DNA from 4 places in the Pseudomonas cannabina genome. Region 4 is predicted to be linked to each of the others. Evidence: predicted binding sites of a transcription regulator. Region 4 holds the regulator's gene; each other region holds the start of a gene.
The links. Region 4 encodes FliA, which starts transcription of late flagellar genes. Its sites were predicted from a motif close to CTAAAGTTTNNNNNNNNNNNGCCGNTAA; they were not measured.

Region 1 (7,526 bases), 2.5 Mb from region 4:
ATGGCCAAACGCCAACTCAATCGTCGTCAGAACTGGCGCATCGAAAAAATTCAGGGCGAGCGCGCTGCCCGTGCGGCAAAACGCGAGTCCGTAACACTCGAAACACTCGAAGGCGGCGACCTCGGCCCCGAGCAAACCGGCCTGGTAATCGCGCACTTCGGCGTACAGGTCGAAGTCGAGGCCCAGGAAGGCGAAGACATCGGCAAGGTATTTCGCTGCCACCTGCGCGCCAACCTGCCCGCCCTGGTGACTGGCGACCGTGTTGTGTGGCGTGCTGGCAATCAGGGCATCGGTGTGATCGTCGCGCAATTGCCGCGCACCACCGAACTGCGCCGCCCGGACTCCCGTGGCCAGCTCAAGCCTGTCGCAGCCAACGTCGACCTGATCGTGATTGTCTTTGCACCGATGCCCGAGCCGCATGCCAACCTCATCGACCGTTATCTGGTCGCTGCCGAGCACGCCGGGATTCATCCGCTGTTGCTGCTCAACAAGGCGGACCTGATCGACGAGCAGAACGCCCCCGCGCTGAATGCGCTGCTGGCGGTCTATCGCACCTTGGGTTATCCGGTACTGGAAGTGTCTGCGCATCACGGCGACGGCATGCAGAAGCTGCAAAGCCAGCTCGACGGCCACATCAGCGTGTTCGTCGGTCAGTCCGGTGTCGGTAAATCCTCGCTGGTCAACAGCCTGTTGCCGGATACCGACACTCGTGTCGGCCCGCTGTCCGAAGTCTCGGGCCAGGGTACGCACACCACGACCACCGCCCGCCTGTTCCACTTCCCCCGTGGCGGCGATCTGATCGACTCACCGGGTATTCGCGAGTTCGGTCTGGGCCATGTCAGCCGTGCCGATGTAGAGGCCGGCTTCATCGAGTTCAACGACTTGATCGGCACCTGCCGTTTCCGCGACTGCAAGCATGACCGCGAGCCGGGCTGTGCTTTGCTCAAGGGCCTGGAAGACGGTCGCGTGCAACAGCAGCGCATGAACAGCTATCGCTCGATCATTGCCAGCCTGCCGCAGGAAACCTACTGAGCACCGCAGACTGAAAGCCAGACACAAAAACGCCGCGATCATCGCGGCGTTTTTGTCTCTGTTGCGGCTCAGTTCTGAGCAGGCTCGACGCGTAACTTGCCGTCGTCGAAGATGTTCAGCTTCTGCCGGATCTCATGCGGCTGGGCATAGGCCTGCGGATCGGGCGGCGTCGCAGACGAAGCCCCCGGAGCCGCGGGCGTCGCAGGTGCTGCCGGAGCAGGCTTGGTTGCAGGTGCGCCGCCGGAGTTCTGATCACCCTCGATGCGTTGCTGGGCCTTTTTGGTCAGCACAACGATATCGATACGACGGTTGACCGGATTGGTCGGGTTCTCATGATCATACAGCGCCGACGAGGCATAACCCACCACCCTGGCCACCTGCGAATCCGGATACGTCCCGGCAACCAGCGCGCGACGTGCGGCATTGGCGCGGTTGGCCGACAGCTCCCAGTTGCCGAATCCGCCACTGCCCACAAATGGCGTTGCATCGGTGTGGCCGCTGATGCTGATCTTGTTCGGCACGCTTTTGATGGTGTCAGCCAGCGCCAGCAGAATGTCTTCGAAGTACGGTTTGAGACGTGCGCTGCCCGAGTCGAACATAGGCCGGTTTTCGGCATCCATAATCTGGATACGCAAGCCGTCCTGAGTGATCTCGAACAGAATCTGGTCCTTGAATTTCTGCAGTTGCGGGTTTTCCTCGACCTTGTTCTGCAGCTCCTGCAACAGCATCTCCAGACGCTCCTGCTCGACCGCTTCGGCCTTGGTCTCCGAGGTTTCAGCCTCGATCGGCACGGTGTCCGGCGACGGGGTGGTCTTGACCTCAGGATTGAGGGTCTGGTTCGGCGACATTTCCGGCGAACCACCCAGGTCAATCACATACGGCGAGCCGCTGTCCGAAAAACCGACCGGGTCCTTGAAATAACCGGCAATCGCCAGCAACTGCTCGGGCGTGGCCGATGACATCAGCCACAGCACCAGGAAGAACGCCATCATCGCCGTCGCGAAGTCAGCGAACGCGATTTTCCAGGCACCACCGTGGTGGCCTCCACCGAAGCGCTTTACGCGCTTGATGATAATCGGCTGATTATTTTCCATGACTTAGCGACCGCGAACCGCTTGTTCCAGCTCGCTGAAGCTGGGCCGATGCAACGGATACAGCACTTTGCGGCCGAACTCGACGGCCAGCGAAGGCGGCATGCCGGAGGCCGACGCCACCAGCGACGCCTTGATGCTCTCGTAAACGTTCATTTCTTCCTTGGCGTCGTGTGCAAGACAGGTGGCCAGCGGGCCGAAGAAACCGTAGGCCGCGAGAATACCGAAGAAGGTCCCCACCAATGCCGCACCCACGTGCATGCCGATGGCTGCCTTGTCGCCCGAACCCAGGGACGCCATGGTAATCACGATACCCAGTACCGCCGCGACGATACCGAAGCCGGGCATGCCGTCAGCAATACCGGTGACCGCGTGAGACGGGTGCTCGAGCTCTTCTTTCATGCTCAGCAGCTCCATGTCGAACAGGCCTTCCAGCTCGTGGGGAGCCATGTTGCCGGACGACATGATGCGCAGGTAATCACAGATGTACGCAGTCATGCGTTCATCTTTCAGCACGCCTGGGTATTTGGCGAAGATCGGGCTGGAGGCGGCATCTTCGATATCCCCCTCGATCGCCATCATGCCTTCACGGCGGCTCTTGTTGAGGATTTCGTACACCAGCCCCAGCACTTCCAGATAGTAGGCATGCGTGAAGCGGCTGCCGAACATCTTCAGCGACTTCTTGAACACGTGCATGGTCATGTAGCCGGGGTTGGCCTGGAGAAACGCACCCAGTGCGGCACCGCCGATGATCAAGACCTCATAGGGCTGGAACAGCGCCATGATCTTGCCGTGAGACAACACGTATCCGCCGAGTACGCTCGCGAAGACGACAATGATGCCGATAATTTTAGCCATAGGAAAAAATACTTTACTGAGTCGGGTTCAGGGACAGTGCGCAAGTTCTTGAAACTCTTCTTCTCCTTATCGGCCCATCTGGGCGAGACTATAGCCGGTTCTTGTGAAAAACCGTTTTGCTCCGTCAATCGAAGGGTGAAAATGGCCGGGCCGCCCTGCACACTGGCAGTCCTCCAGCCCAGATAAATCAGTCGCACAGGCCACCCCATGCCGACACCACGCGCAGCACATCACCTTGTTCCAGCCACGCTTGATGCCTGGGTCAAACAACTTGACGGTATCGCGTTGCCGGTTCCTGCCGCCAATCATGCTCACGTTCGTTCAGCCCTCAACGACAGCCGCCGTTCGTTGCGTGAAATCGCCGAAATGATGCAGGAAAGCCCTGCACTGGTGCTGAGTGTGATGCGCGAAGCCAATCATCACACCCACGGGATGACAGAACAGGCCGAAAGCCTCGAGATCGCGATCAATCGCCTGGGGCTGGCGCGCACCGAAACCTTGCTGGGCCGTCTGCCAGCCAAGCCCCCCGAAGAGATTCCTGCGGCCTATCGCCAGCTGATTCTGGTCAGCCAGCATGCCACGCAACAGGCCAACGGGCTGTTTGCCAGCCGTCTGGCGCGGCTCTGGCAAGACATTCACCTGGGCAGCCTGCTGTTTCTCGCGCCACTCTGGCCGATGGCACTGGCTTATCCAAAATTGCTGGAAGAACTGGAGTTGCGCGTTATCCACAAGGGGCACTCCAGCGACGCGGTGGAAAAAGAGCTGTTTGGCGTCAACCTGCTGGATTTGTGCCTGGCGCTTGCCGAGTTCTGGCGCCTGCCGGTCTGGGTCACCCGTGGCTACAGGCTGCTGATCAATGAGCGACGCGAGCTGGCCAAGGCGCTGCGCATCGCACGCGAAGACCGCAGCCCGCTCGAACAGCAACAGTTGATGGACGCCGACCCCAATCTGCGCCGCTGGCTGAATCAGCCTGCCAATACCGTGCTGCTGGGCAACGGCCTTGCGCTGGCGGCCCAACAGGCCTGGAACAGTCCGCACTGCCTGCGCTGGGAACGTCTTATCAGCCTTTATCTGCAACAGCCGCTCGATGACATTCAGCAACAGGCGCACCAGAACGCCGCCAGCAGCGCGCGCGCTCACGCAGAAAGCGATTTGTGGCACCCGGCCGAATCGCTGATCTGGCCGTGGGATGCGCGCCGCGTGCGACGCGATAATGAGGCCGCACCACCGCCATCGGCCGACGCCCTGCAATTGTGGCGCAAGCAATGTGCCGAACTGTTGCAAGAGCCCAGCCCGTTCATCAACGCCATGCACCTCACCACCTCTGCTCGCGATGCGTTCATGGCGTGCGGCATGGAACGGGTCCTGCTGTTGATGCTGGACAAGACCTCATCGGTGTTGCGGGTCAATCAACTGGCAGGCCTGCCCCAGGAAACCGCCGCGTTGCAGCTGTTCGTCAAGGAAAGCACTGTGCTGCAACGTCTGCTGACCCAGCCCACCCAACTGCGCATGACGCCCGCCAACAACGCACAGTTTGCGGCCTTGCTGCCCGCGCCGCTCAAGACACTGTTCAGCGGCCAGCACTGGCTGATTCGCTCGCTGAGCAACAACGGCAAGGTCATGCTGCTGGTGGTCGCTGACCAGGGCGGCGGTGTCTTGTCGGAAATTTCCGTTCAGGCATTCGGAAAAACCGCGCAATGCATTGAACGGGCACTTGGCATCTTTAGTCATCGCAAAGCGTGAGGCCTGGCGTACAATTCGCCTCTTTCTTTCCACCGGAGGCTGCAAATGTCCGAATTCACTGGCTTGTCGCTGGTCATCGAACCCAACGATCTGCTTCAGCGCCTTGATGCTCCTGAACTGATCCTCGTGGATCTGACCAGCAGCGCTCGCTACGAAGCCGGGCACATTCGCGGCGCCCGCTTTGTCGACCCGAAACGCACACAACTGGGCAAGCCACCGGCGCCCGGCCTGCTGCCGGAGCATGCCGGCCTTGAGCAACTGTTCGGCGAACTGGGCCACAATCCCGATGCGGTCTACGTTGTTTACGACGATGAAGGCGGCGGCTGGGCCGGGCGTTTCATCTGGCTGCTGGATGTCATTGGCCACACCCGCTATCACTATCTGGACGGAGGCCTGCTGGCCTGGGAAGCAGAATCGCTGCCGCTGAGCACCGAAGTCCCGCCGGTTGCAGGCGGCCCGGTCGCTTTCACGCTGCACGAAGAACCGACCGCCACCCGCGAATACCTGCAAAGCCGTCTGGGCGCAGCCGACCTGGCAATCTGGGACGCGCGCGGCCCGACCGAGTACTCGGGCGAAAAAGTGGTGGCGGCCAAAGGCGGGCATATTCCCGGCGCCGTCAACTTCGAGTGGACCGAGGGCATGGACAAGGCGCGCAACCTGCGTATTCGTCAGGACATGCCGCAGATTCTGCGTGACCTGGGCATCACTCCCGACAAGGAAGTGATCACCCATTGCCAGACCCACCACCGCTCGGGCTTTACCTATCTGGTGGCGAAAGCGTTGGGCTATCCACGGGTCAAGGCGTACGCCGGTTCGTGGGGCGAATGGGGTAACCTTCCGGACACGCCGGTGGAAAACCCGGCAGAGCCTGCACTGGCCGTCGAGCCTGTAGAGCCCGCCCAGCCAGTCCCGCCAGTCGAAGTCGTCGAAGTCGAAGCCGTCGAACCGGTTCGCACCACCGAACCAGGCCGCACGTCTCAGAAACCTTCAGGACACTCATTTTCAGGACACTCCTATTCAAGGCCCTCGATGAAAGACCGTCTGTTTATTCTTAGCCAGTACCTGTTGCCGCACCATTTGCTGTCCCGACTGGCTGGCTGCGTCGCCGAATGCCGCGTGCGCTGGTTCAAGAATGCCTTTACTGAATGGTTCGCCCGCCGCTATCAGGTGGACATGTCGCAGGCGCTGGTCGAAGACCTGACGTCTTACGAGCACTTCAACGCGTTTTTCACCCGTGCACTGAAACCCGATGCACGCCCGCTGGACACCACGCCCGGCGCGATCCTGTCGCCTGCCGACGGTGCCATCAGCCAGCTGGGGCCGATCGATCATGGCCGCATCTTCCAGGCCAAAGGTCACAGTTTCAGCGTGCTCGAGCTGCTGGGCGGCGATCCGAAGCTTTCTGCGCCATTCATGGGCGGCGAGTTCGCCACCGTTTACCTGTCGCCGAAAGACTACCACCGCGTACACATGCCGCTGGCCGGTACACTGCGTGAAATGGTCTACGTGCCGGGTCGCATCTTTTCGGTCAACCAGACCACCGCTGAAAACGTGCCGGAGCTGTTCGCGCGTAACGAACGAGTGGTTTGCCTGTTCGACACCGAGCGCGGGCCAATGGCTGTGGTGCTGGTCGGCGCAATGATCGTGGCGTCGGTCGAGACGGTCTGGGCCGGACTGGTCACGCCACCCAAGCGTGAACTCAAGACTTTCCGTTACGACGAAGCGGCACGTGCGCCGATCCATCTGGAAAAAGGCGCAGAAATGGGCCGCTTCAAGCTGGGTTCCACGGCCATCGTGCTGTTCGGGCCAGACCAGGTTAAATGGGTCGAGCAGCTGAAAGCCGGCTCCAGCGTACAGATGGGGCAGGCGCTGGCGGTTCCGAAACAAGCCTGATGGCTGAAAAGTGCTGAAAACACGGGGCGCGGCCTGAACACTCGCCCCCACAGCATCAAATCGGAGCAGAACTGGCATAAAGCCACACTTGCTGCGCGACTTCACCGATACTGGTAGAGTCACTCACTCGGCGCTGTAGGATACTTCGCACATTCGTGGCGTACACTGGACAGTCGCGCGACGTTGCAGTCACCCGCTCAATGCCGCCGCCCGTTTCCAGTGAGTCGTTGGAGTCCATCTTTCACATGAGCAATTTTAGCCTCCCTCTGCTGTTGCGTGCTCCCACGCCAACGCAGTCGAGCCTGACGTTCTGTGAAGCTACTCCGCGCGACCTGAGACGCTGGATCTCCAGGCTGCCCAAAGCAAACCTCGGGGAAATGGCGCGCCAGCTGTATCAAGGCCTGACCGAGCTGAACCAGTTGGTGACCCCCAGTGATAACCGCCTGCAACTGCTTGAACTGTTGCGCCCCGAGGTCTACTTCGTCTGCAAGCACCTCGAACGCCACTTTCTTAACCAGGCCATTGTGCTCGACGAGCGGCCGCGCAAGGTCGCCAACCTGTGCCAGGCCCTGCAAAACCACCTGGCGACGGGCTACAAACAGATCATCCAGCAGGTCGCAGCGCGTTACAGCAAAGATCAGAGCGGTTTGTTCAGCACCGCGTTGCAACGCGCCCTGCACGGCCTCAACGGACCGCTGATCCGCGCTAACCAGCTCTACTGCCCGGCGCAGGAAGGTCTCTGGCTCGAGATTCATCAGATCTATCAGATTGCCCGTCATTACGGCCTGCACCACGCCATGATCGACGAGCCCATGGCTCACCACACCAAAGCGCTGAGCGTCGAACAGACCTACGTGATTGCCCTGCTAATGGGCTGCTCGCGCTGCAATCAGATGCGCCAGCTGAATA
Region 2 (7,526 bases), 570 kb from region 4:
GTTCGGCGTATGAGTCACGGGCCATGCTCAGGTTTTGCGCGGTGGTGCTGGAAATACCCTGAGTCTGCTGCGACACGTCCTCGATGCTGCCCACGGCCATGTTGCTCTGGTCCATGACCTCTCGGGCGAAACGCGCCTGATCGGTGGCGCTGTCACTGGAATCGCTGATGTTTTTCAGCGAACGCGCCGACTCGACGGCGATCTGCACGGTCAGCCCCTGAATACTGCTGATGACCTCGCGCTGTTTGGCCAGAAAGCGATTGCAGGTACTGGCCAGCACGCGAATCTCGTCATGGGTGAGCAACGGCAAATCCCTGGACAGGTCACCCTCGCCGCTGGCGACTTCCTCGAGTGCACGGGTCATGGAAAGGACCGGGCGCACAATCAAGTGACGAAAGTACCAGACCATGAAACTGACCACGACCAGCGTGAACAGCGTACTCAGCAAAATCGCGTTGCTCAGCAGGTCGAGCCGGCTCTGGATCTGGCCCAGCGCGACAGCGTCAATTTGCGTGCCGCGCAATTGCAGCATGATGTCGGCCCGAATGTTCAAGGCCACCCAATACAGCAGTGCGCTGACCACAACCAGCAGGAAAAGACTTGAGAGCTTCTTGGTCAGTGTGTCGAAAAACTGTTTTTCGACTGACTCGTACAAAGCCTTTAACGTCTGCATTCAGCTGCTCCTGGGGTGGAAGGTGATTCACTTGCGATGGTTAACGTCTGTTAACGCCAAAGCTTTAGCGTATGAGCCTGTGCATTTGTCCTCCCTGACGCCGGCCTGTAACGCGTCTATGGTGAACTGTAACAAAACTCACGCCTACCGAAGGAGCAAGTACAGTGCCTGACAAGAAGTTAACCGCCGACTTGGCTTATCGTCCCCGTCTTGCCGACCTCAAACCTCTGACCGCCTCAACCGCTCTGCTCGAGCCTCAGGCGTTGGCCGCACCCCGCATCACACCGGCAAGCGAGCTGAAAAAGCGTACGGGCTACGCCGACAACTTCCTCGGTGATTTCATCGTGCCATGGCCTGCTGTGGACGAAGAACTGGCGCCGGATGTATATCCGCTGAACAACGCTGGCGATCGCCTCGATTACACGCATTTTTCCATCACCATGTCGCGCAGCCGACGCCTGGCGCTGTATGTCGGCGTCAACATCGACGGTGCCAGCAGCGTTGAGGTCAAACGCAGCAAGGATTCCTGGTCATTCGACGGTCGCCTGCCTGCCGAGGCGCAGATCGGTGAAAGTGTGTACGCCGACAATCTGCTCGACCGCGGTCATTTGGTCAGGCGTCAGGACCCTAACTGGGGCAAGGAAGCCGAGGTGGCCAACAGCGACACGTTTCATTTCACTAACTGCTCGCCGCAGATGGGTGCGTTCAATCAGAAAACCTGGCTGGAACTTGAGGATTACATTCTCGAGAACACGCGACGCTGGAAATCGCGGGTGACTGTGTTTACCGGGCCGGTGCTGCGCGACGACGACCGCAGTTACCGGAATATCCGGATTCCGTCGGCATTCTGGAAGGTTGTGGCGTTTCTCGGTGATGACGGCAAGCCGTCGGCCAGTGCCTACATGATTGATCAGACTAGCGAGCTGGGTAAGCTGGACATCATGTTCGGCCCGCTCAGGACCTGGCAACGCAGCGTCGCGCAGATCGAGCAGCTCACCGGTATCCGCTTTGGCGACTTGTCCAGCTACGATGGCTTTTCTAACGAAGAGCGCCTGACCGGTACACGGATCGAAGCGCAGATCCGTGGGCCGCAGGATATTCGGGTCTAGTGCGTCATACGTAAATGGCTGAAGCGCCCGTTTAGCGACTTCTGCCCTGAGGGAACGGGAGCTTCAGGAGGCTACGACGGCTGCGAAGCGGCTCTGAAACGGGCGCATCTCGATTGCGACTTTCGTGCTGACGCACCGCGTGAGCATGCAGTTCGTGACGCTCTGCGTCACACAGCTGTTCTGCGGTGTCAGTGATGGTTGTTTACGGCTCAGGTCACCTTTGCGCCCTTACGGCGCCCTACTTTGAGGGACCAAAGTAGGCAAAGTCCCAGCTCCGTTTCCGGCCCGACTTCGTCGGGTTCCTTCGTCCTGGCACTGATCCGGGGGTCGCCGCAACGGGCCATCCATGGCCCGATGCGGCTTGCTCGGCGTCCTGCCTCGCATCCCCCGGATCAGTGTCAGGACTCAGCCGTCACTTACGTCGCAATCGGCGTCGTCAGTGCCATCGCGATAAAAAAGCGCTTTGACTAACGTGACGCTCCGCGTCGCATGCCGTTCTGGACGCTCTGCGTCCGATCTTGAGTATGCGGTGCAGATCTGTGACGCTGGTTAAGGCTCTAGACACCTTTGCCATCGCCGTTGAAAAGCACATCAAAAGCATTTCGGTGGTAACTGCCTGGTGACCAAACATTCACTATCGTGTCGGCGCTCCGCGTCGGCACAATAGTCAGCAGCATGACTCGATTTCAACTGAGAGCGCAAATCCTTACTCAAACTCCTGACGATTCTCCGGAGTAATCAGTCTGAACGGGACCCAGATCACCGGAGAGGCCAAGGGTTCGCCACGGGCCATGCTCAGCGCTGCGTCTACTGCGCCGTTGGCCTGGCCGACGGCGTCCTGGAACACACTCACGGCCATTTTGCCTTCGGCCATAAGTTTCAAGCCGTCCGGGGTGCCGTCGATGCCGCCCACCAGGTAGTTTTTGGCATTTTTTCCGGCTTTTTCCAGCCCCATGATCGCGCCAATTGCCATCTCATCGTTGTTGGCCGCGACGATAGAGAAGTCCACGCCCTGCTTGATCCAGTCAATCACGATAGTCGCGGCCTGACTGCGCTCCCAGTTGCCGATTTTCTTTTGCACCACTTTCATGTTCGGGTATTTGGCGACCACTTTTTCCACGTCCTCGGTGCGCATGACCGATGACTTGTTGCTCGGATCGCCAACAAGGATCACCACATTGCCTTTGTAATCGGCCCGCCGTGCCAGTTCCTCCATTTGCAACGTGCCGGACTCGAGTTCGTCGGATCCCACGAATGCCGTCTGCGCAGGCCATTTGGCCGGCTCGGGGTTACGGTTGACGAATACCAGCGGAATTTTCGCCTCGCCGGCCAGACGCATCATTTCAGGCGCACTCTTGCCGTTGACCATGGCGACAACGATTGCATCGACCTTCGAGTTGACCAGATTGCGGAACTGGCGCATCTGCAGTTCTACGTCGTCCTGCCCGTTTTCAATGAAGATGTCGGCGTCCATCAACGCCACCTGTTTCTCCACCCCATGACGCAGGATGGTCTGAAAGTTGTCGTTGAATTTGGCCATGCCCACGCCCACCAAGGGTGTGCTGGCATGAGTCAAGCCGACGAAGAGCAGACCGGCGCCCAGGGAAATCGTTAACCATTGCTTCATGTTCTGACTCCCGAGCGTCAAACGCTGAAATGATGGAGCAGCTCGCGCTGATCCCTGGCCATTTTCGACAATTCCTGGCTGCTGCTGGCAGACTGTACGGCACCATCGGCCGCCTGCTGGGCAGAGTCATTGATATGCGTGACCATGCGGCTGGTTTCCTGCACGGTTGCGCTTTGCTGCTCGGTGGCAGCGGCAATCTGGATATTCATGTCGCGAATCGTGCCCACAGCCTCACCCATTTCCACCAGTAATTCGTCTGCACCCGACGCCAGCGTCACGCAGTGGTCGGACTGGATCTGACTCTCGTTCATCACCTGTACCGCCGAGTGAATCCTGCTTTGCATCTGGCCGATCATTTCCTGAATCTCGCTGGTAGACGTCTGCGTGCGACTGGCCAGCGAGCGCACTTCGTCGGCAACCACCGCAAAGCCCCTGCCCTGCTCGCCGGCACGCGCGGCCTCGATGGCGGCATTGAGCGCCAACAGATTGGTCTGCTCGGCAATGGTACGAATCGCGTCGACAATACCGTCGATGTTCTGCCCGTATTTCTGCAGCTCGTCAGTCACCGCCGACGCCTTGTTGACCTGCTCGGCCTGCTGGCGAATGTTGACGATGGTTTCCGCTACCCGCTTCTGCACTTTGTCGGTCAGTTCGCTGGTGTTGTCGACCGCGCTGCGCGTGTCCTGAGCGCGACGGGCGACTTCCTCCACCGTGCTTTCCATCTCGTTCATCGCCGATGCAGCTGAATGCAGGCGGTCTTTCTGCTCGTCCACCACGCGGGTGGTCTGCTCACTGATCTGCGCGTTCTGGCTGGCGGTCAGGGCGAGGGAGTCGGCAGAGCCGATCAGCTCGCGGAAGGTCTGCTGCAACGATTGGGTGAATTCGTTCAGATAACCGCCCAGCTCGCCAAATTCGTCCCGCCGGCTGACATCGAAGCGCACGCGCATGTCACCCGTGCTGAGGGTCTTGAGCACTTCGCGGAAAGCGGCCAGCGTACGTCGCAGGCTGAAAGCGACCCAGGTGCCGATGATTGCCGCAGCCAGTACCGCCAGCAGACAGGCGATCAGCAGCAGGCTAAGGCTGGTAGCAATGGTCGAATCAGCCCCCGCCTTGGCCTCATTAGCGACTGCCAGTGACTGATTGCCGAACTCACCGATCTTGTCCAGCGTTGCCTGAAGACGGGCATCTGCGGCCTGACGCTGTTTGCCGACCTGCTCGGCCAGCGCTGCCTCCTGACGGTAGGCCTGATAGACACCGTCACTCCCGGTCAGGTCGTTGAGCAGACGGTTGACCATCACACCGGCAATACGCCCGGCGCGCGGGTCGACCGCCGTCAGCTCACGCGCCCGGGAGCTGATCACCTCGTCCTGAAGGTTGAGCAACCGCTGCAACGTCTGGATATCCGGCGTGGCAGCGTGAGCAGCCAGGCCTTCGTAGGATTTGCCGACTTCCAGCAACAGCTTTTCCGCCGCCGCCACGTTATCGAGAGAACCGGCGCTGCGTTCACGGGCAATATAATTCCGAAGGTAGCCGGTCAGCTGTGCGCCCTGGCTGCTGCTGTAGCCCTGCAGCGTTCTGGCCTGAAGCACCTGCAATACGTGCTGGCGGTGACTGGCAATCAGTGTCTGCGCCTGTTCGGCATAAGCCGCACTCAACTGGCGCTCCTGATTCAGGTTATCGCGCAGTCCGGCACGCTCACCTATATAAGCAGGCACACTGTCCAGCAGTTGATTGAACCGCGCCATGCTGTCGTTGAAGGGCTGTTTGCCATCGTCGATCTGTTTGGGATCGGTGCTGACCAGCACACCAAGCAGTGCCTGGTTGGCGCGCAGCACATGCACGTAAAGCTCACTCGCGGCCCGGCTCAGGGGCGCAGATTGACCCGTGATGATGCTGATGCGTTCGCTGATCGAATGCGTGCTCTGATAGCTGATACCTGCCATGGCAAGCAGCAACACAACCAGCACGGCAAATCCACCAATCACTCGCTGAAGAATGGTCATGGCTGTCCTCTTTTGTTTTTATTGCGCCGAAGCTGATCCAGAACCGCTCGGGGTCCTGAAAATGATCGGAGCTCAAATGAGGATGTCGGCCATACCGGAGGCGACTTGAGGCAGGGTTCACACTATTTTGTACGATTTTTTATATGAAACAGCCGCCCGTAAAAAGGGCTGCCCGACCCGACGGTCATGCAGCCCTCTGTTTACAGGCAATCAGTGGAAATGACGGGTGACCGCGTCGGGCGCGTCTGGCACATCCATGTTGATCTTGCGCCACGCTGCCTGAGCGAAGCTGTACACCGAAAAGGCGATCAGCCCCAGCGCCACGATCAGCAAAACCAGCCCGCCAGCAGGCAGCTCCTGCAAACCGTTGAGCGCGTCTTTCATACCCGGCGGGTGCATGGCCTGATAGCTGGAACCGCTGACGGCCAGCAATACGGCGATTTCAATGAATGCCACACCGCGAGCGATAAGACCGAAGCGTGATACCGGGCGCACGTACTTCATGACGTCTTCGTCAGCCTCGAAATATTTCTCGAACGACGCCTTATAACCCTTGATGATGTGCACGATACCCAGCCCCAGTGGCACCAGAGCAACCACATAGACCAGCAGGTTGGAGTGATCCCACGACAGAATCGAGGCCAGCAGGTCTTGGGTCTGACTACCGCCCGAGCCACCCGAGCTTTTCAGCCCGCTGATCAGCAGGCCGAGCGCGAAAAACGCCAGCGCGCCGTAAGTGAAACCGCCCACCAGCAGACCGCCACGAATCACCAGGCCCTTGAGCTCGCGGCCGTGATGGTCGACATCCCGCGTGGCTTGCAGCACCCGCCAGGCCGCGAAGGCCAGCAGCCCGACAACCACCAGCCCTACCAGCACGTTGCCGAACGGCTGGCTCAGCAACGCCTCGAGGCTGCTGTGACTGTCAGCCGGTTGCGATGAGCCCTGCGCGGCCAGAACGGCAAACAGGCCAATAATCAGATAAACCACACCACGCGCGGCATAACCGCCTCGTGCAAGTAATACCAGTCCACGTTGCGCCGACATAAATAAAGATCCCTGAAAGTAATTACAAGCAACAGACCGGGCACGTTCTCAGGGGTTCGACTCAATTGACGGTGCGCACGCTGCACGTCGTCAATTGACGTTCTCGTTCGGGCGAGTGTCGCCACACACTCTGCTGGCGACACGGGGCAAATTGAAAGGCGTGTCTTTGAGCCTGTCGGCTGATTGACCGGTTTTCGCCTTGGGGCCCGAATCGACAATCAGGTATCGTACGCGGCCATCCTCACAAGCAAAGGTCTCCGATGCCCACGAGCAAACGCGAGCAGGCCCACACCGAGCGCCGCCTTGTTACCGCGCTGACCCAGGCCTGCGAAACCGCCAAGTCTGAACTGCCCGGCTTCTGCTGGCTGACTCATGAGGTCGATTACGCCGCCTTCCCGGCCAGCCTGCAGGTGGTCTGGGTGTTCGATACGCTGGCAAACAAGCATGCAGCGCTGGCCTGCGTGATGGGTGAGCGCATGATCGAGCTGACCCGCGAGGCATTTGACGAGGCGCAGGTGAGTGTCGCGAATGTGTCGGCACATGTGCATGTCGATTCTGAACAGGAATGCCTGCACGAGAATGGCGGCGACTGGCAGCAACGCATCAGGCGCAAATACTCGAAACGAGGTTGACCATGGCGAAAGACATCGAAAACCCGTGCATTTCCGTGTGCCAGCTCAGCGGGGACCTGTGTGTCAGTTGCGGGCGCACCAAGGATGACATCCGCAAATGGAAGCGCATGAAACGTCCGGAGAAAATGGCCGCCGTGCAACGCGCCAGCCAGCGTATGAAAAGCCTGCAGAAAAAGAATGTCTGAGACCTTAAAGTTTCATCTCTGGCGGGAAACTTCTCGAAAACGGCCCGGGTCAGACATGTCGTGACTCGGTTGCCTGGAGTCTGACGAATTACGGGAATATCGCTCTTGGCCAGTCATGCCGATCGCCGCAATACCCTTTCACTGGACAGCCTGAATTTCTTCCTCGCCGACGTGCGCGATGGTTTGGGTCCTTACCTGGCGATCTACCTGCTAGCGGTTCATAAATGGGACCCGGCCAGCATCGGCGTGGTCA
Region 3 (7,526 bases), 1.8 Mb from region 4:
TTTTTTCACGCCCGCAGATCGGGCCAGCGGTCAGATCGAGCATGAAATGCACGTCGCTCTGCACGCGGGCCATGCCGCAGACGAGCGCTGGCATCTGCGCAAGGACGGTCAGCTTTTCTGGGCGTCAGGCGAAATGATGCCCCTGTACGGTGACAGCAACGAACATCTTGGTTTCGTGAAAATCCTGCGCGACCGGACCAAAGAGCACTTGGCGGGCCGCGCGACCGAGGAAGCTCAGGAACGATACCGGTTAGCCGCCAAAGCGACCAACGATGCGATATGGGACTGGGATTTTGCCGCCAACCACGTGCTCTGGAATGACGCGCTGGAACAGGCTTATGGCCACCCGCTTGCCACGCTGGACACCTCGAGCGAATGGTGGATTGCCCAGATTCACGCCGATGATCGGGCACGCATTGACGCCTCTATCCATGCGGTGATCGATGGCAGCGGCACGGCGTGGAGCGATGAATACCGTTTCCGCCGTCTGGACGGGTCGTACGCCGATGTTCTGGACCGTGGCCATGTGATCCGCGATGACGAAGGCAAGGCCGTGCGCATGATCGGCGCGATGCTCGACATGTCACAGATGCGCAAGGCCGAAACCGCGCTGCGCCGGAGCGAAGAACGCTCCAGAGCCATGCTGGAGACCATCGAAGCCGCGTTTGCCATCATCGAGGTCAAATTCAACGCCGACGACAGCCCGGTGGACTATCGCTTCATCGAAGCCAACCCTGCGTTCGAACGCCAGGCAGGCGTCGACCTGCGCGGCAAATGGGTGACCGAGTTCGCACCGGACCTGGAACGCTTCTGGTTCGAAGCCTATGGCCACGTGGCAAAGACCGGCGAACCTGCCAGCTTCGAGAACTATGCCAAAGCGTTCGAGCGCTGGTTCGAAGTCAAGGCCGTGCGGGTCGGTGATCCGGCGGAACGACAGATTGCGGTCATCTTCAGTGATGTCACGGCGCGACGGGACGCCGAGGAACGCCTGCGCACCAGCGAGGCGCTGGCGCGCGAGAACGTCGACCGCGTTCAGCTTGCCCTGGCGGCGGGTGCGATCATCGGCACCTGGCACTGGGACCTGCCGACTGATCGCTTTACGGTCGACGAAGCATTCGCCAGAGCGCTTGGCCTTGACCCTGCGCTAGGCCGCGAAGGGCTGAACCTGGAACACGTCATTGCCACCGTGCACCCCGAGGACAGGCCGGGCCTGATCGATGCGATCAACGCGGTCATCCGCGACGGCCGCGTGTACGCCCATCAGTATCGGGTGCGCCGCGGCGACGGCCCTTACTACTGGATCGAGGCGAACGGTCGCGTCGACCGGGCTGTCGACGGCACACCGCTGAGCTTCCCGGGCGTGCTTATCAACGTTGACGAACGACGCACCATCGCAGCCGAACGAGACCGCGCCACCGCCGCACTGCGCTCGCTCAACGACACGCTTGAACAACGCGTGGCCGCCCGCACCGCCGAGCTCATGCAGGCTGAAGAGAAACTGCGTCAGTCACAGAAAATGGAAGCGGTCGGGCAATTGACCGGCGGTCTCGCCCACGACTTCAACAACTCGCTGGCGGGCATTTCCGGCGCGCTGGAACTGATGGGCACGCGGATCGAACAAGGCCGCTGGAGCGAAGTGGACAAATACATCGTCACCGCTCAGGGCGCGGCAAAGCGCGCTGCGGCATTACACACCGGCTGCTGGCCTTCTCTCGTCGCCAGACCCTGGACCCGCAGCCAACCGATGTGAACCGGTTGATGAGCGGAATGACGGATCTGATCCAGCGCACCGTGGGGCCCAGCATCCTGGTCGAGACCGTCGGCACCCTCGGGCTCTGGCCTACGCTGGTTGATGCCAGTCAGTTGGAAAATGCACTGCTGAACCTGTGCATCAATGCCCGCGACGCGATGCCGGATGGCGGGCGCATCACCATCGAGGCCGGCAACCGAGTGATCGAGGGCGGTGCAGCGCAGGTCCACGACATGCCGGCGGGGCAGTATTTGTCGTTGTGTGTGACCGACACCGGCACCGGCATGCCGCCGGAAGTCATCGCCAAGGCATTCGACCCCTTCTTCACCACCAAACCCATCGGCCAGGGCACAGGCCTCGGTCTTTCGATGATCTACGGCTTCGCCAATCAATCTGGCGGGCAGGTACGTATCCAGTCGGAGGTGGGCAAGGGCACGGCGATAACCATCTATCTGCCACGCTACAACGGTGCGGCGGTGAAGGATGAAAGCGCTGTCGACAAAGCGCCGGTCGAGTTCACCCGGTCCGGAGAAAACATTCTGATCGTCGACGACGAACCCACCGTGCGCATGCTGCTCACGGATGCGCTGGGTGATCTCGGCTATACGCTGATCGAAGCCGCCGACAGCCTGGCCGGCCTGAAACTGCTGCGCTCGGATGTCCATATCGACCTGCTGATCACCGACGTCGGCCTGCCGGGCGGCATGAACGGACGGCAGATGGCCGATGCCGGTCGCGAAGTCCGCCCGTACCTGAAGACTTTGTTCATCACCGGTTACGCAGAGAATGCGGCGATTGGCGACGAGCAGCTCGGGCCGGGCATGCGCGTGCTGACCAAGCCGTTTGCGATTGATGTGCTGGCGTCCCGCGTGCAGGAACTGATGAACGCCTGACCCACTGGCGGCGCTCATGCCCGATGGAGGTGAGCGCATGCCGCTTGATACCGTGGAAACAGTCGAAAATGAGCGGATCCGGCAGGCAGCAACCCCGCCCTGCGCGTGTGCATTGAGCGCTGCGCAGAGCCGGTGCTAACATGCGCGACCGCCATGCAGGCAAGGGAATAACCGGGTCATGAGCAGTATCCGCGAGCGCAACAAAGAACTCATCCTGCGTGCCGCCAGCGAGGAATTCGCCGACAAGGGTTTCGCTGCCAGCAAGACCAGCGACATCGCCGCCAAGGCCGGTGTGCCCAAGCCCAACGTCTACTACTACTTCAAGTCCAAGGAAAACCTCTATCGCGAGGTGCTGGAAAGTATCATCGAGCCCATTTTGCAAGCGTCGACGCCCTTCAACCCCGACGGCATCCCGGCCGAGGTGCTCAGCCGTTACATCCGCTCGAAAATCCAGATATCCCGTGAGCTGCCCTTCGCCTCGAAAGTCTTCGCCAGCGAAATCATGCACGGCGCTCCGCACCTCACGCCTGAACAGATCGAACAACTCAATGACCAGGCCCGGCACAACATCGCGTGCATACAGGCCTGGATCGACAGCGGGCAGATCGCCCCGATCGATCCTCACCATCTGATGTTCACTATCTGGGCCGCAACCCAGACCTACGCCGACTTCGATTGGCAGATTGCGACGGTTACCGGCAAGGCGAAGCTGGAGGACGCGGATTATGAAGCGGCCACGCAGACCATTCTCAGGCTGGTGCTCAAGGGCTGCGAGCCGGATCACTGAACAGACAACCGCCGAGCAACCCGCTTTCCTGCAGACGCAAAAAACCCGCCGAAGCGGGTGGTTTTGCAACATGACCATTCCGACATCCTGTCAGTAGCCTCCTGGCAATGGTCGATCCTCCCTGATCACTGCGGCGTTCCTTCGCTGCAGCTGTTGAATTGGATCCTACATGGACAGCAGGTGAGTCGATAGCGCCAATGGCGTCTCTTGGTGTAAGCCATTCGCCATACCTGCCTGTTCCGATAAAAAATGTGATCTTGATCTCATGTTTCCCGCCAACGCGCCGAGATGCTTGAAAGGCTCTGCGGTCCGGCTTTGCGCCGGTCAGCCGCCAAGAAGAAAAATAACGGATAGGGTGAAGATCATGAATATGCGCAGTTTGTCCATCAGCCGCCGCTTGTGGCTGATTCTTATCGTTTCTGTGCTGATGCTTCTGGTCCTCGCAGCGGTCCTGCTCCGGCAGACTCATGAAGATCTATATCGGGCAAAGGCTGAAAAAACCATGCATGTGGTGCAGACAGCCAGCGGCATCCTGACCTTCTATCAGGGGCTTGAAGCGGCAGGCAGCATGACCCGCGAAGCGGCCCAGCAGCAGGCGCTGAAAGAGATAAAAAGCCTGCGCTACAGCCAGAGCGACTACTTCTGGATCAATGACCTGCAGCCGGTCATGATCATGCACCCCACCAATTCCAAACTCGAAGGGCAGAACCTCTCGGCTATCCGTGACCCGGACGGCTTTGCGGTGTTCAACGAAATGGTCACCATTGTCAAAAGCAAAGGCGCTGGCATGGTCGATTATCGCTGGCCGAAGCCAGGCGCCAGCGAGCCGGTGAAAAAGACCTCTTACGTGCAACTGTTTCAGCCATGGGGCTGGATTCTCGGCTCCGGCGTGTACGTGGATGACGTGGCGGCAGAGTTCAAGGCCCAGTTATGGAATGCCGGGATCTTCATTGCAGGTATCGTGGCGGTGATGGTGCTGCTGCTCGTCATGATCGTGCGCAGCATCGTCCGGCCCCTGAGAGCGGCGGTCGATGCCATGGCGAACATCGCCAGCGGCGAAAGTGATCTGACCCGCACCCTGCAAACCCACGGCAAAGACGAAATCACCGAGCTGGGCACGCATTTCAACGGCTTCATTGCCAAGCTGCGCAACGTGGTCGGCCTGTTGCAGAACTCGTCCGTGGCGCTGGGCCAGGCGGCAGGCGAACTGGGCGGCAACGCAGAGCAGGCGCAGAACCGCAGCCAGCAGCAATCGCAGCAAATGGACCTGGTGGCCACGGCGGTCAACGAAGTGACTTATGGCGTGCAAGACGTCGCCAAGAATGCCGAGCACGCCGCCAGCGAAATGCGCGATGCCGAATCGCAGGCGCGCCAGGGTCAGGTCAACATCGATAACAGCCTGCGCCAGATCGAACACCTCTCCGGGACCATCGGCCAGGCGGTGGACGTGATGCAGAGTCTGGCCAGCGAAAGCACACAGATCGGCAGCGTACTGGAGGTGATCAGCTCAATTGCCGAGCAGACCAACCTGCTGGCACTCAACGCTGCCATTGAAGCCGCGCGCGCAGGCGAACAGGGCCGCGGCTTTGCCGTGGTGGCCGATGAAGTGCGCCTGCTGGCTCAGCGCACGCAGAAGTCGACTGCAGAAATCCAGGCCATGATCGAGCGCCTGCAAAAGCATTCCGATGCAGCGGTCAAGGTCATCGGCGACAGTAGCCGCTCATCGCAACTGACCATCGAACAGGCCAATCAGGCCGGGCAAAGCCTGACCTCGATCAGTCAAGCCCTGCGCAACCTCAACAGCCTGAACGCCTCGATTGCCAGCGCCACGCTGCAACAGTCGCATGTAGTGGACGACATCAACCAGAACGTCACGCAGGCGGCACAGCTATCCCAGAGCACTGCGCTGGCTGCCGAGCAGTCGACCTCCGCCAGTCTGCATCTGAAAGGGTTGAGCGAAGAACTGACCACGCTGCTGAAACAGTTCAGGGTTTAGTCGTTATTCCCGTGGGCGCATGGAACCTAGTGCGCCTCCTGTTGCCTGAGACCTGTTTGCTTAACCGCTCACATATTGATCATTTATCTGCGGGGGTCACATGCGCACACTGGAATTGGCAGGCAACACGGTACCAGTGTTGGGTCAGGGCACTTGGCACATGGGTGAAAAAGGTCATCTGCGCTCGGCAGAAATCGCCGGGCTGTGTCTGGGCATCGAACTGGGCCTGACCCTGATCGACACTGCCGAGATGTACGCCGATGGCGCCGCCGAAGAAATCGTCGGGCAGGCCATCGCCGGGCAACGTGGCAAGGTGTTCGTGGTCAGCAAGGTCTACCCGCACAACGCCAGCCGCAGCGGAATTCCGACCGCCTGCGAGGCCAGCCTGCGACGGATGAATACCGATTACATCGACCTGTATCTGCTGCACTGGCCGGGTCAGTACCCGTTGACCGAAACCGTCGAGGCCTTCGAGCGCCTGCGCGAAGCCGGCAAGATCGGCGCCTGGGGGGTGTCGAATTTCGACGTGCCGGACATGATCGAGCTCAACAACCCGCGCTGCGCCACCAATCAGGTACTGTACAACCCGGAACAGCGTGGCATCGAGTTCGACCTGATGTTGTGGAGTGCAGACCGCCATCTTCCGCTGATGGCGTACTGCCCGATCGGCCAGGCTGGCGACATGCTTTACCACCCTGCCCTGCATGAAACCGCCCGACGCCACAATGCGACCCCGGCGCAGATATCTCTGGCCTGGGTGTTGCGTCAGGACAACATGATTGCCATCCCCAAGGCGACCAACCCGGAACACATTCGGCTGAACATTGCGGCCGAGCAGATCCGATTGACCGAGCAAGACCTGGCCGACATCGACCTGGCGTGGCCGGCGCCTACACGCAAGCAGCCACTGGCGATGGTTTGACCGCTTGCGGTCAGGCTCAGGCAACTGAATGGACGCTGAACGCGGCCAGCATTACGCCAGGTGAGGAAATACTCGGCAACAAGCTGTCACAAATATGAAATAACCCGTTGTCATCATGCGCCAATCGCCTCGCCGTTCGGGCCGGGCAGCATGTGGACAGCCATGAATCACAGCATTGTGCACCATCAGGATTCCGACCTCTTCGGCCTGCTCTATGGCTTCCGCTTTCGTCACGGTGAAAGCGGTCAGGAAATCGGCGCGACCGCCGCACTGGACTACCTGCAAAACCCGCCGGATGAAAATGACTTTATCTGGCTGCACCTGAACCTCTCGCACGCTGCCTGCGAGCGCTGGATGAAAACCACGCTGGATCTGCCGGAGGAATTCTTCGAGGCGCTGCATGAAGGCTCGCGGTCGACGCGTATCGAACACGTCGACGCCACCTTGCTGGCGGTGGTCAACGATGTGGTGTTCGACTTCAACCGCCTGTCGACCGATATCTCGACACTGTGGGTCTGCGCTCGCCAGCGCCTGCTGATCACTGCGCGGCTGCAACCGCTGCGCTCGGTGGACAAACTGCGCTCGGCAGTCAAGCATGGCGAGCAGTTCGATTCGCCCATCGAGTTGCTGGCGCATCTGCTCAGCGATCAGGGCGAAGTTCTGACCCAGTTCCTGCGCAAGACCAGCGTCAATGTCGACCGTATCGAAGACCAGTTGCTGTCACAACGTCTGAGCAACAACCGCTCCGAACTCGGTGCCATGCGCCGGGTACTGGTGCGCCTGCAACGCCTGCTGGCGCTGGAACCGGGCTCGCTGATGCGCCTTCTGCATCGCCCGCCGCAGTGGCTGCGCGAGCAGGATGCACAGGCGCTGCGCCAGTCCATCGAAGAATCGTCGCTAGTGATCAACGACCTCACGGCCCTGGGCGAACGCATCAAACTGTTGCAGGAAGAAATCGCCGCCAATCTCAATGAACAGAGCAGTCGCACCCTGTTCACCCTGACCGTGGTGACGGTGCTGGCGCTGCCGATCAACATCGTTGCGGGCTTTTTCGGCATGAACGTCGGCGGCGTGCCATTGGCCTCGGACCCTGAAGGCTTCTGGATTCTGGTTGCACTGGTGGCGACCTTCACACTGGTCGCGGGGCGCTGGGCCTTCCGTAAACGCGGCGACTATTA
Region 4 (7,526 bases):
CACCCGGGTGGTCATGCTTCACGGTCAGGACGGTCACGCGGCGGCGGGCAAGGTGATTCAGGCTTTCGGTGAAGTGGTCATCGGCGGCAACTATGTGGTCGGTATCGTGGTGTTCGCGATCCTCATGATCATCAACTTCGTGGTGATCACCAAAGGTGCCGGTCGTATTTCCGAGGTGAGCGCGCGCTTTACCCTCGACGCGATGCCCGGCAAGCAAATGGCCATCGACGCCGACCTCAACGCCGGTCTTATCGATCAGCCGGAGGCCAAGCGCCGTCGTGCAGAAGTCGCCCAGGAAGCCGAGTTCTACGGTTCCATGGACGGTGCCAGCAAGTTCGTGCGCGGCGATGCGATTGCCGGCCTGTTGATTCTGTTCATCAACCTGATCGGCGGCATGCTGGTCGGCATCTTCCAGCACAACATGAGCTTCGCCGATGCCGGTCGCGTCTACACCCTGTTGACCATCGGTGACGGTTTGGTGGCGCAGTTGCCATCACTGCTGCTGTCCACCGCGGCCGCGATCATGGTGACCCGTGCTTCCGGTTCGGAAGACATGGGCAAGATGATCAATCGTCAGATGTTTGCCTCGCCGAAGGCGCTGGGTGTTTCTGCGGCAATCATGATCGTCATGGGGCTGGTGCCAGGCATGCCGCACTTTTCCTTCATCAGTCTCGGGCTGGTGGCCGCTGGCGGCGCCTACCTGTTGTGGAAGAAAGAAAATCAGGTCAAGGTCGAAGCCATTGCCGAAGTGCAGCGTCAGCAAGACCTGCTGCCGTCTCCGACCCGCGTTCAGGATTCCAAAGAGCTGGGCTGGGACGACGTGACCCCGATCGACATCATCGGCCTGGAAGTGGGTTATCGCCTGATTCCGCTGGTGGACCGCAATCAGGGTGGTCAATTGCTCGCGCGTATCAAGGGCGTGCGCAAGAAGCTCTCTCAGGAGCTTGGCTTCCTGATGCCGACCGTGCACATCCGCGACAATCTCGATCTGGCCCCCAGTGCCTATCGCTTGACGCTGATGGGTGTGATCCTCGCCGAGGCCGAGATTTATCCGGATCGCGAGCTGGCGATCAATCCCGGGCAAGTCTTTGGCACGCTGAACGGCATCACCGCCAGAGACCCGGCGTTTGGCCTCGAAGCGGTCTGGATCGAAATCAGCCAGCGCAGCCAGGCGCAGTCGCTGGGCTACACGGTGGTGGACGCCAGCACTGTGGTCGCGACGCACCTCAACCAGATTCTGTACAAGCACTCCCATGAGCTGATCGGCCATGAGGAAGTCCAGCAGTTGATGCAATTGCTGGCCAAAAGCTCGCCCAAGCTCGCTGAAGAGCTGGTTCCAGGTGTGTTGTCGCTGTCGTCGCTGCTCAATGTGCTGCAGGCGCTGCTGGCCGAACACGTGCCGGTGCGTGATATCCGCAGCATCGCAGAGTCCATCGCTAACAACGCCGGAAAGAGTCAAGATACCGCCGCGCTGGTCGCGGCAGTGCGGGTCGGTTTGAGCCGCGCAATCGTCCAAAGCATTGTAGGCGTTGAGCCGGAGCTGCCTGTTATCACTCTGGAGCCAAGGTTGGAACAGATATTGCTCAATAGTCTACAGAAGGCTGGTCAGGGTCAGGAAGAAGGCGTTTTGCTTGAGCCGAGCATGGCTGAAAAGCTCCAGCGTTCGTTGATCGAGGCCGCCCAGCGTCAAGAGATGCAAGGGTTGCCGGTGATTCTTCTGGTAGCAGGTCCGGTCCGGGCGATGCTGTCACGATTTGGACGGTTGGCTGTACCGAACATGCATGTGCTGGCGTATCAGGAAATACCGGACAACAAGCAAGTAACCATCGTAGCGACTGTCGGGCCAAACGGCTGAGGTAGTGAGTCATGCAAGTTAAGCGATTTTTCGCCGCCGATATGCGTCAAGCCATGAAACTGGTTCGCGATGAGCTGGGCGCTGAAGCGGCCATCATCGGTAACCGGCGGATTGCCGGTGGCGTAGAGCTGACTGCTGCTTTGGATTACAAGCTGTCTGCCCTGGCCCCGCGCGTACCGAACATGGAGCTTGAAGATGAACTGCGCAAAACCCAGTCGCGCATCGTCTCCGCTCAGGCTGAATTGAACAATCGCAGCGACAGTGATACCTCGGTCAACCTTCAGCTGTTTTCCGGCAAGACCGGCAGCGCTGCCGACACGCACATTGAACCGACGCTCGAAGAGCCGCCACGCCCGTTTGCCTACGCGCCGGCACCTGCCGCAGAGCCTGCTGGCGGCCAGCGCGCCTTTGACTCGATGCGTTCGGAACTGAATGGCCTGCGCGAGCTGCTGGAAGTCCAGCTCGGCTCCCTGGCCTGGAATCAGCTGCAGGGCAGCCGCCCGCAGCAGGCCAACCTGTGGCGCCGTCTGCAACGTGTCGGTCTGTCCGGCCCGTTGTCCCGCGATCTGCTGTCGATGATTCCGGATATCGACGAGCCCCGTCAGGCCTGGCGCATGTTGCTGGCGCACCTGGCGCGGATGATCGCAGTGCCTGACGTCGAGCCACTGGAAGAGGGCGGTGTGATTGCCATGGTCGGCCCGGCTGGCATGGGCAAGACCACCACGCTGGCCAAGCTCGCCGCACGCTACGTGCTCAAGTACGGCCCGCAGAACATCGCGCTGGTCAGCATGGACAGTTTTCGTATCGGTGCTCAGGAGCAGCTCAAGACCTTGGGCCGCATCCTCAACGTGCCGGTCACTCATATCGATCCTGGCCAGTCGCTGGTTCAGGCGTTGGAGCCACTGCTGCGCAAGCGTGTGGTGCTGATTGACACCGCCGGGCTGCAAGCCAGCGATCCGGCGTTGCGCATGCAACTGGAAAGTCTCGCTGGTCGTGGCATCAAGTCGCGTAACTATCTGGTGCTGGCCACTACCAGCCAGAAGCAGGTCCTGACGGCGGCCTATCACAGTTACAAACGTTGCGGTCTGGCGGGGTGCATTTTGACCAAGCTCGATGAAACAGCCAGCCTCGGCGAAGTCCTGAGCCTGGCAATCAGTCACGAATTGCCAGTGGCCTACCTCACGGACGGCCCACGTATTCCTGATGATCTGCACATTCCACGGCGTCATCAGTTGGTCAGTCGTGCCGTGAGTGTGCAGATGCATGATGAGCCTAGCGAGGAAGCGATGGCTGATATGTTTGCTGACCTCTATCACACCCCTGGCAAGAGAGTGGGTTAAGTGATGGATAGTATTGGAATGTCCCTGCATCAAAGGTCTGCCAGGCATTGTTCATTTGTGAATGTGCGGTTCTCTGTGTGGTTTCGGTCTACGCAAGACAAGGTAAAGAAATAACATGGGCAGCATGCATCCCGTACAGGTGATCGCGGTGACCGGCGGCAAAGGTGGCGTCGGTAAGACTAACGTGTCAGTGAACCTCTCACTGGCCCTCGCCGAGCTTGGCCGGCGCGTCATGCTGCTGGATGCCGATCTTGGTCTGGCCAATGTCGACGTTCTGCTCGGGCTGACACCCAAGCGCACGCTTGCCGATGTGATCGAGGGTCGCTGCGAATTGCGCGACGTTCTGTTGCAGGGCCCGGGTGGCGTTCGCATCGTGCCTGCCGCTTCCGGCACGCAGAGCATGGTGCATCTGTCCCCGGCCCAGCATGCCGGTCTGATCCAGGCGTTCAGCGAGATTGGCGACAACCTCGATGTGCTGGTGATCGACACGGCGGCCGGCATCGGTGAATCCGTGGTGAGCTTTGTGCGCGCTGCTCAGGAAGTCCTGCTGGTGGTGTGCGACGAGCCCACGTCGATCACCGATGCCTACGCCCTGATCAAGCTGCTCAATCGCGACTACGGGATGAACCGCTTCCGGGTGCTGGCCAACATGGCCCAGAGCCCGCAGGAAGGGCGCAACCTGTTCGCCAAGCTGACCAAGGTCACCGACCGTTTTCTTGACGTTGCCCTGCAGTATGTGGGCGCCGTGCCGTACGACGAATGCGTGCGCAAGGCCGTGCAGAAACAGCGTGCCGTCTATGAAGCATTCCCGCGTTCCAAATGTGCACTGGCGTTCAAGGCCATTGCCCAGAAGGTTGATACCTGGCCGTTGCCAGCCAACCCGCGGGGTCACCTCGAGTTCTTCGTCGAGCGACTCGTCCACCAGACCAGTGCGGGGCCTGTGCAATGACTGCGAGCGGCTATCAGATGTACAGCAAGAGTTCTCGTAATTCGCAATACGAGTTGATCGAGCGGTATGCGCCGCTGGTCAAGCGTATCGCCTACCACCTGCTGGCGCGTTTGCCGGCCAGCGTGCAGGTGGAAGATCTGATTCAGGCCGGCATGATCGGTCTGCTTGAGGTCTCCACCAAATACGATTCCACCAAGGGTGCGAGTTTCGAGACCTACGCAGGCATTCGCATTCGTGGCGCGATGCTCGACGAAGTGCGCAAGGGTGACTGGGCGCCACGCTCGGTCCACCGCAATACACGCATGGTAAGTGACGCAATTCGCGCAATTGAAGCTAAAACCGGACGTGACGCTAAAGATCACGAGGTTGCGGCCGAACTCCAGTTGAGTCTTGATGATTATTACGGGATTTTGAATGATACCTTGGGCAGCCGCCTTTTCAGTTTCGACGACCTGCTGCAGGACGGCGATCATGAAGGGCTGCACGAGGATGGCGCGAGCGGTTCGCTCGAGCCGTCGCGCGACCTGGAAGACGAGCGCTTCCAGGCCGCGTTGGCCGATGCAATTGCCAATTTGCCGGAGCGTGAGCGTCTGGTGTTGGCGCTGTACTACGACGAAGAGCTGAACCTCAAGGAAATCGGAGAGGTTCTGGGTGTCAGCGAATCGCGAGTCAGTCAGTTACACAGCCAGTGCGCAGCTCGTTTGCGAGGGCGTTTGGGGGAGTGGCGAGCGCGTTGACGGCAGTGCGCGGCATTTGTCGCGCGTTGTCTGCATGCCGGCTGTGCAAAGCGTTACGTGGTAACAGGAAAGACGAGGCAAAGGCCTGTCGGGCAGTGTCTCGATGGGCTTTAGTCGCAGTCTCGATTGTCGTTGTGCCAAGCCCGTCGCCGTTTCGTATAGCTGGGAGTGTGCTGTGCCAGTATTGAGTGAACAGCGTGTTCAGGTGCTGAACGCGTTAAAGACTGCTTGGAGGTCGAATTGGACAAGAACATGAAAATCCTCATCGTTGATGACTTCTCAACGATGCGGCGGATCATCAAGAACCTGTTGCGCGATCTGGGGTTTACCAACACGTCGGAAGCGGACGATGGTCTGACCGCATTGCCGATGCTGCAGAGCGGTGCTTTTGACTTTCTGGTGACGGACTGGAACATGCCTGGCATGTCCGGTATCGACCTGCTGCGTCAGGTGCGTGCGGATGAACGGCTGAAGAGCCTTCCCGTGCTGATGGTCACTGCCGAAGCCAAGCGTGAGCAGATCATCGAAGCTGCTCAGGCCGGGGTGAACGGTTATGTAGTCAAGCCATTCACGGCTCAAGCGCTGAAAGAGAAGATCGAAAAGATCTTTGAACGCGTCAATAGCTGATGCATGCCGTGAGGGCGCTATGGATAACACTGATTCGATGGCCGACTTTGAGTCGACCCTAAAAAGACACGCGCAGGAACTCGTCACCAGCCTTGAAAAAGGCCGTTTCGGCGAAGCTGTGCAGCTGATCCATGAGCTCAACCAGACACGCGACCGCGGCCTTTATCAGGAAGTGGGCAAGCTGACTCGTGAGTTGCACAGTGCAATCGTCAATTTCCAGATCGATCCGCACATGCCTCAGGCCGAAGAGGTGTCGCAGATCACTGACGCCACCGAGCGCCTGTCGTATGTTGTACGGCTGACCGAGAATGCGGCCAACCGCACCATGGACCTGGTCGAGGAAAGCACGCCGCTCATGAACGGTCTGAGTACCGACGCCAAGGCGTTGAGCGAAGATTGGGGGCGTTTCATGCGCCGTGAAATCGGTGCCGAAGAATTTCGCGAACTCGCCAAGCGGGTCGATGGTTTTCTGACGCGTACCGAGAAGGAAACCCACGAAGTTTCCACCCACCTCAACGACATTCTGCTGGCCCAGGATTACCAGGACCTCACCGGTCAGGTCATCAAGCGTGTTACGCAACTGGTCACCGAAGTAGAAGGCAATTTGCTCAAACTGGTGCTCATGGCCAGTCATGTCGATCGCTTCGCTGGCATCGAACATGACGAAGAATCCATCCTTGCTGAAAAAGATCCTAAAAAACATCTCGCCAAGGGTGAAGGTCCGCAGATTCATGCCGATAAACGTGAAGACGTCGTATCCGGACAGGATGATGTAGACGATCTGCTATCGAGCCTCGGCTTCTAAGGTCTGTTGACGGTTAATTTTAGGGAGCACCCCATGAGCTTCGGCGCCGATGAAGAAATCCTTCAGGATTTTCTGGTAGAGGCCGGCGAAATTCTGGAGCAGTTGTCAGAGCAATTGGTCGAGCTGGAAAGCCGACCGGATGATGCTGATCTGCTCAATGCAATTTTTCGCGGTTTTCACACTGTAAAAGGGGGCGCCGGCTTCCTCCAGCTCCATGAGCTGGTGGAGTGCTGCCATATCGCCGAAAACGTGTTCGACATCCTGCGCAAGGGTGAGCGACGCGTTGATTCCGAACTGATGGATGTGGTCCTGGAAGCTCTGGACGCCGTCAACAGCATGTTTGGTCAGGTACGTGAACGGACTGACGTAACGCCCGCTACACCGGAACTGCTGGCCGCGCTGGCGCGTCTGGCCGAGCCACAATCTGCGGATGCGCCTGTGGCTGCGGAACCAGAACCTGTCGTCGAGGCTCCTGCCCCGGCGGTAGCGCAGGCTGCAGGCGGTGATGACATCACCGATGATGAATTCGAACAACTGCTGGACTCGCTGCATGGCAGTAGTCCGGTGTCGGCCGCGCCAGCCGCTGCACCAGCTCCTGCGGCCAGTGCAGCGTCGGGCGACGAGATCACCGATCAGGAATTCGAATCCCTGCTCGATCAGTTGCACGGCAAGGGCAAATTTGCGGCCGACGTTGTCGCACCTGCCCAGGCACCAGCTGCGCAGAGCAGCAAAGCCGCGTCCGGCAATGATGAAATCACTGACGATGAGTTCGAAGCCTTGCTTGATCAATTGCATGGCAAGGGTTCGTTTGACGGCGCCGTAGCGGCGCCGGTTGCTGCTGCTCCGGTTGCGGCGGTTGCCAAGGCACCTGCGGCCTCCACCGCGGCTGCATCGGACGAAATCACCGATCACGAATTTGAAAGCCTGCTTGACGAGTTGCATGGCAAGGGTAAATTCGAGCCTCAGGCGGTTGTTGCCAAAGCGCCTGCTGCTGCGGCCGCTCCGGCGCCTGCTGCCAAGCCTGCACCGGCACCTGCTGCGAAAGCCGAGCCGGCCAGAGCGGCTCCAGCACCGGCCCCGGCGCGCGCTGCGGCTGCTCCGGCTGAAAAACCGGTAGCCACCGAAGCTGAAACCACTGTTCGCGTTGATACCGCCCGCCTGGACGAGATCATGAACATGGTGGGTGAACTGGTACTGGTGCGTAACCGGCTGG

Region 1: the regulator FliA is predicted to act here: its motif matches at 3,048-3,075, upstream of motA (flagellar motor stator protein MotA).
Region 2: the regulator FliA is predicted to act here: its motif matches at 5,495-5,522, upstream of BLT55_RS10085 (methyl-accepting chemotaxis protein).
Region 3: the regulator FliA is predicted to act here: its motif matches at 3,693-3,720, upstream of BLT55_RS04635 (methyl-accepting chemotaxis protein).

Annotation. Positions count from the first base shown of each region.
Region 1 covers NZ_FNKU01000001.1:5,193,243-5,200,768, reverse strand. Annotated here, with positions in the region: gene rsgA (small ribosomal subunit biogenesis GTPase RsgA) at 1-1,032, shown strand; gene motB (flagellar motor protein MotB) at 1,101-2,126, opposite strand; gene motA (flagellar motor stator protein MotA) at 2,130-2,981, opposite strand; gene BLT55_RS24390 (HDOD domain-containing protein) at 3,189-4,724, shown strand; partial or broken gene BLT55_RS34070 (rhodanese-like domain-containing protein) at 4,770-5,579, shown strand; gene asd (archaetidylserine decarboxylase) at 5,754-6,617, shown strand; gene BLT55_RS24380 (hypothetical protein) at 6,863-7,526, shown strand, end outside.
Region 2 covers NZ_FNKU01000001.1:2,165,567-2,173,092, forward strand. Annotated here, with positions in the region: gene BLT55_RS10065 (methyl-accepting chemotaxis protein) at 1-673, opposite strand, end outside; gene BLT55_RS10070 (DNA/RNA non-specific endonuclease) at 838-1,782, shown strand; gene BLT55_RS10080 (substrate-binding domain-containing protein) at 2,489-3,409, opposite strand; gene BLT55_RS10085 (methyl-accepting chemotaxis protein) at 3,427-5,412, opposite strand; gene BLT55_RS10090 (DUF1206 domain-containing protein) at 5,623-6,456, opposite strand; gene BLT55_RS10095 (hypothetical protein) at 6,717-7,088, shown strand; gene BLT55_RS10100 (DUF1289 domain-containing protein) at 7,091-7,273, shown strand; gene BLT55_RS10105 (MFS transporter) at 7,379-7,526, shown strand, end outside.
Region 3 covers NZ_FNKU01000001.1:970,498-978,023, reverse strand. Annotated here, with positions in the region: partial or broken gene BLT55_RS30800 (PAS domain-containing hybrid sensor histidine kinase/response regulator) at 1-2,643, shown strand, start outside; gene BLT55_RS04640 (TetR/AcrR family transcriptional regulator) at 2,822-3,430, shown strand; gene BLT55_RS04635 (methyl-accepting chemotaxis protein) at 3,795-5,426, shown strand; gene BLT55_RS04630 (aldo/keto reductase) at 5,527-6,348, shown strand; gene BLT55_RS04625 (transporter) at 6,511-7,526, shown strand, end outside.
Region 4 covers NZ_FNKU01000001.1:2,738,885-2,746,410, reverse strand. Annotated here, with positions in the region: gene flhA (flagellar biosynthesis protein FlhA) at 1-1,855, shown strand, start outside; gene flhF (flagellar biosynthesis GTPase FlhF) at 1,867-3,195, shown strand; gene fleN (flagellar synthesis regulator FleN) at 3,311-4,144, shown strand; gene fliA (RNA polymerase sigma factor FliA) at 4,141-4,881, shown strand; gene BLT55_RS12800 (chemotaxis response regulator CheY) at 5,134-5,508, shown strand; gene BLT55_RS12795 (protein phosphatase CheZ) at 5,528-6,313, shown strand; gene BLT55_RS12790 (chemotaxis protein CheA) at 6,347-7,526, shown strand, end outside.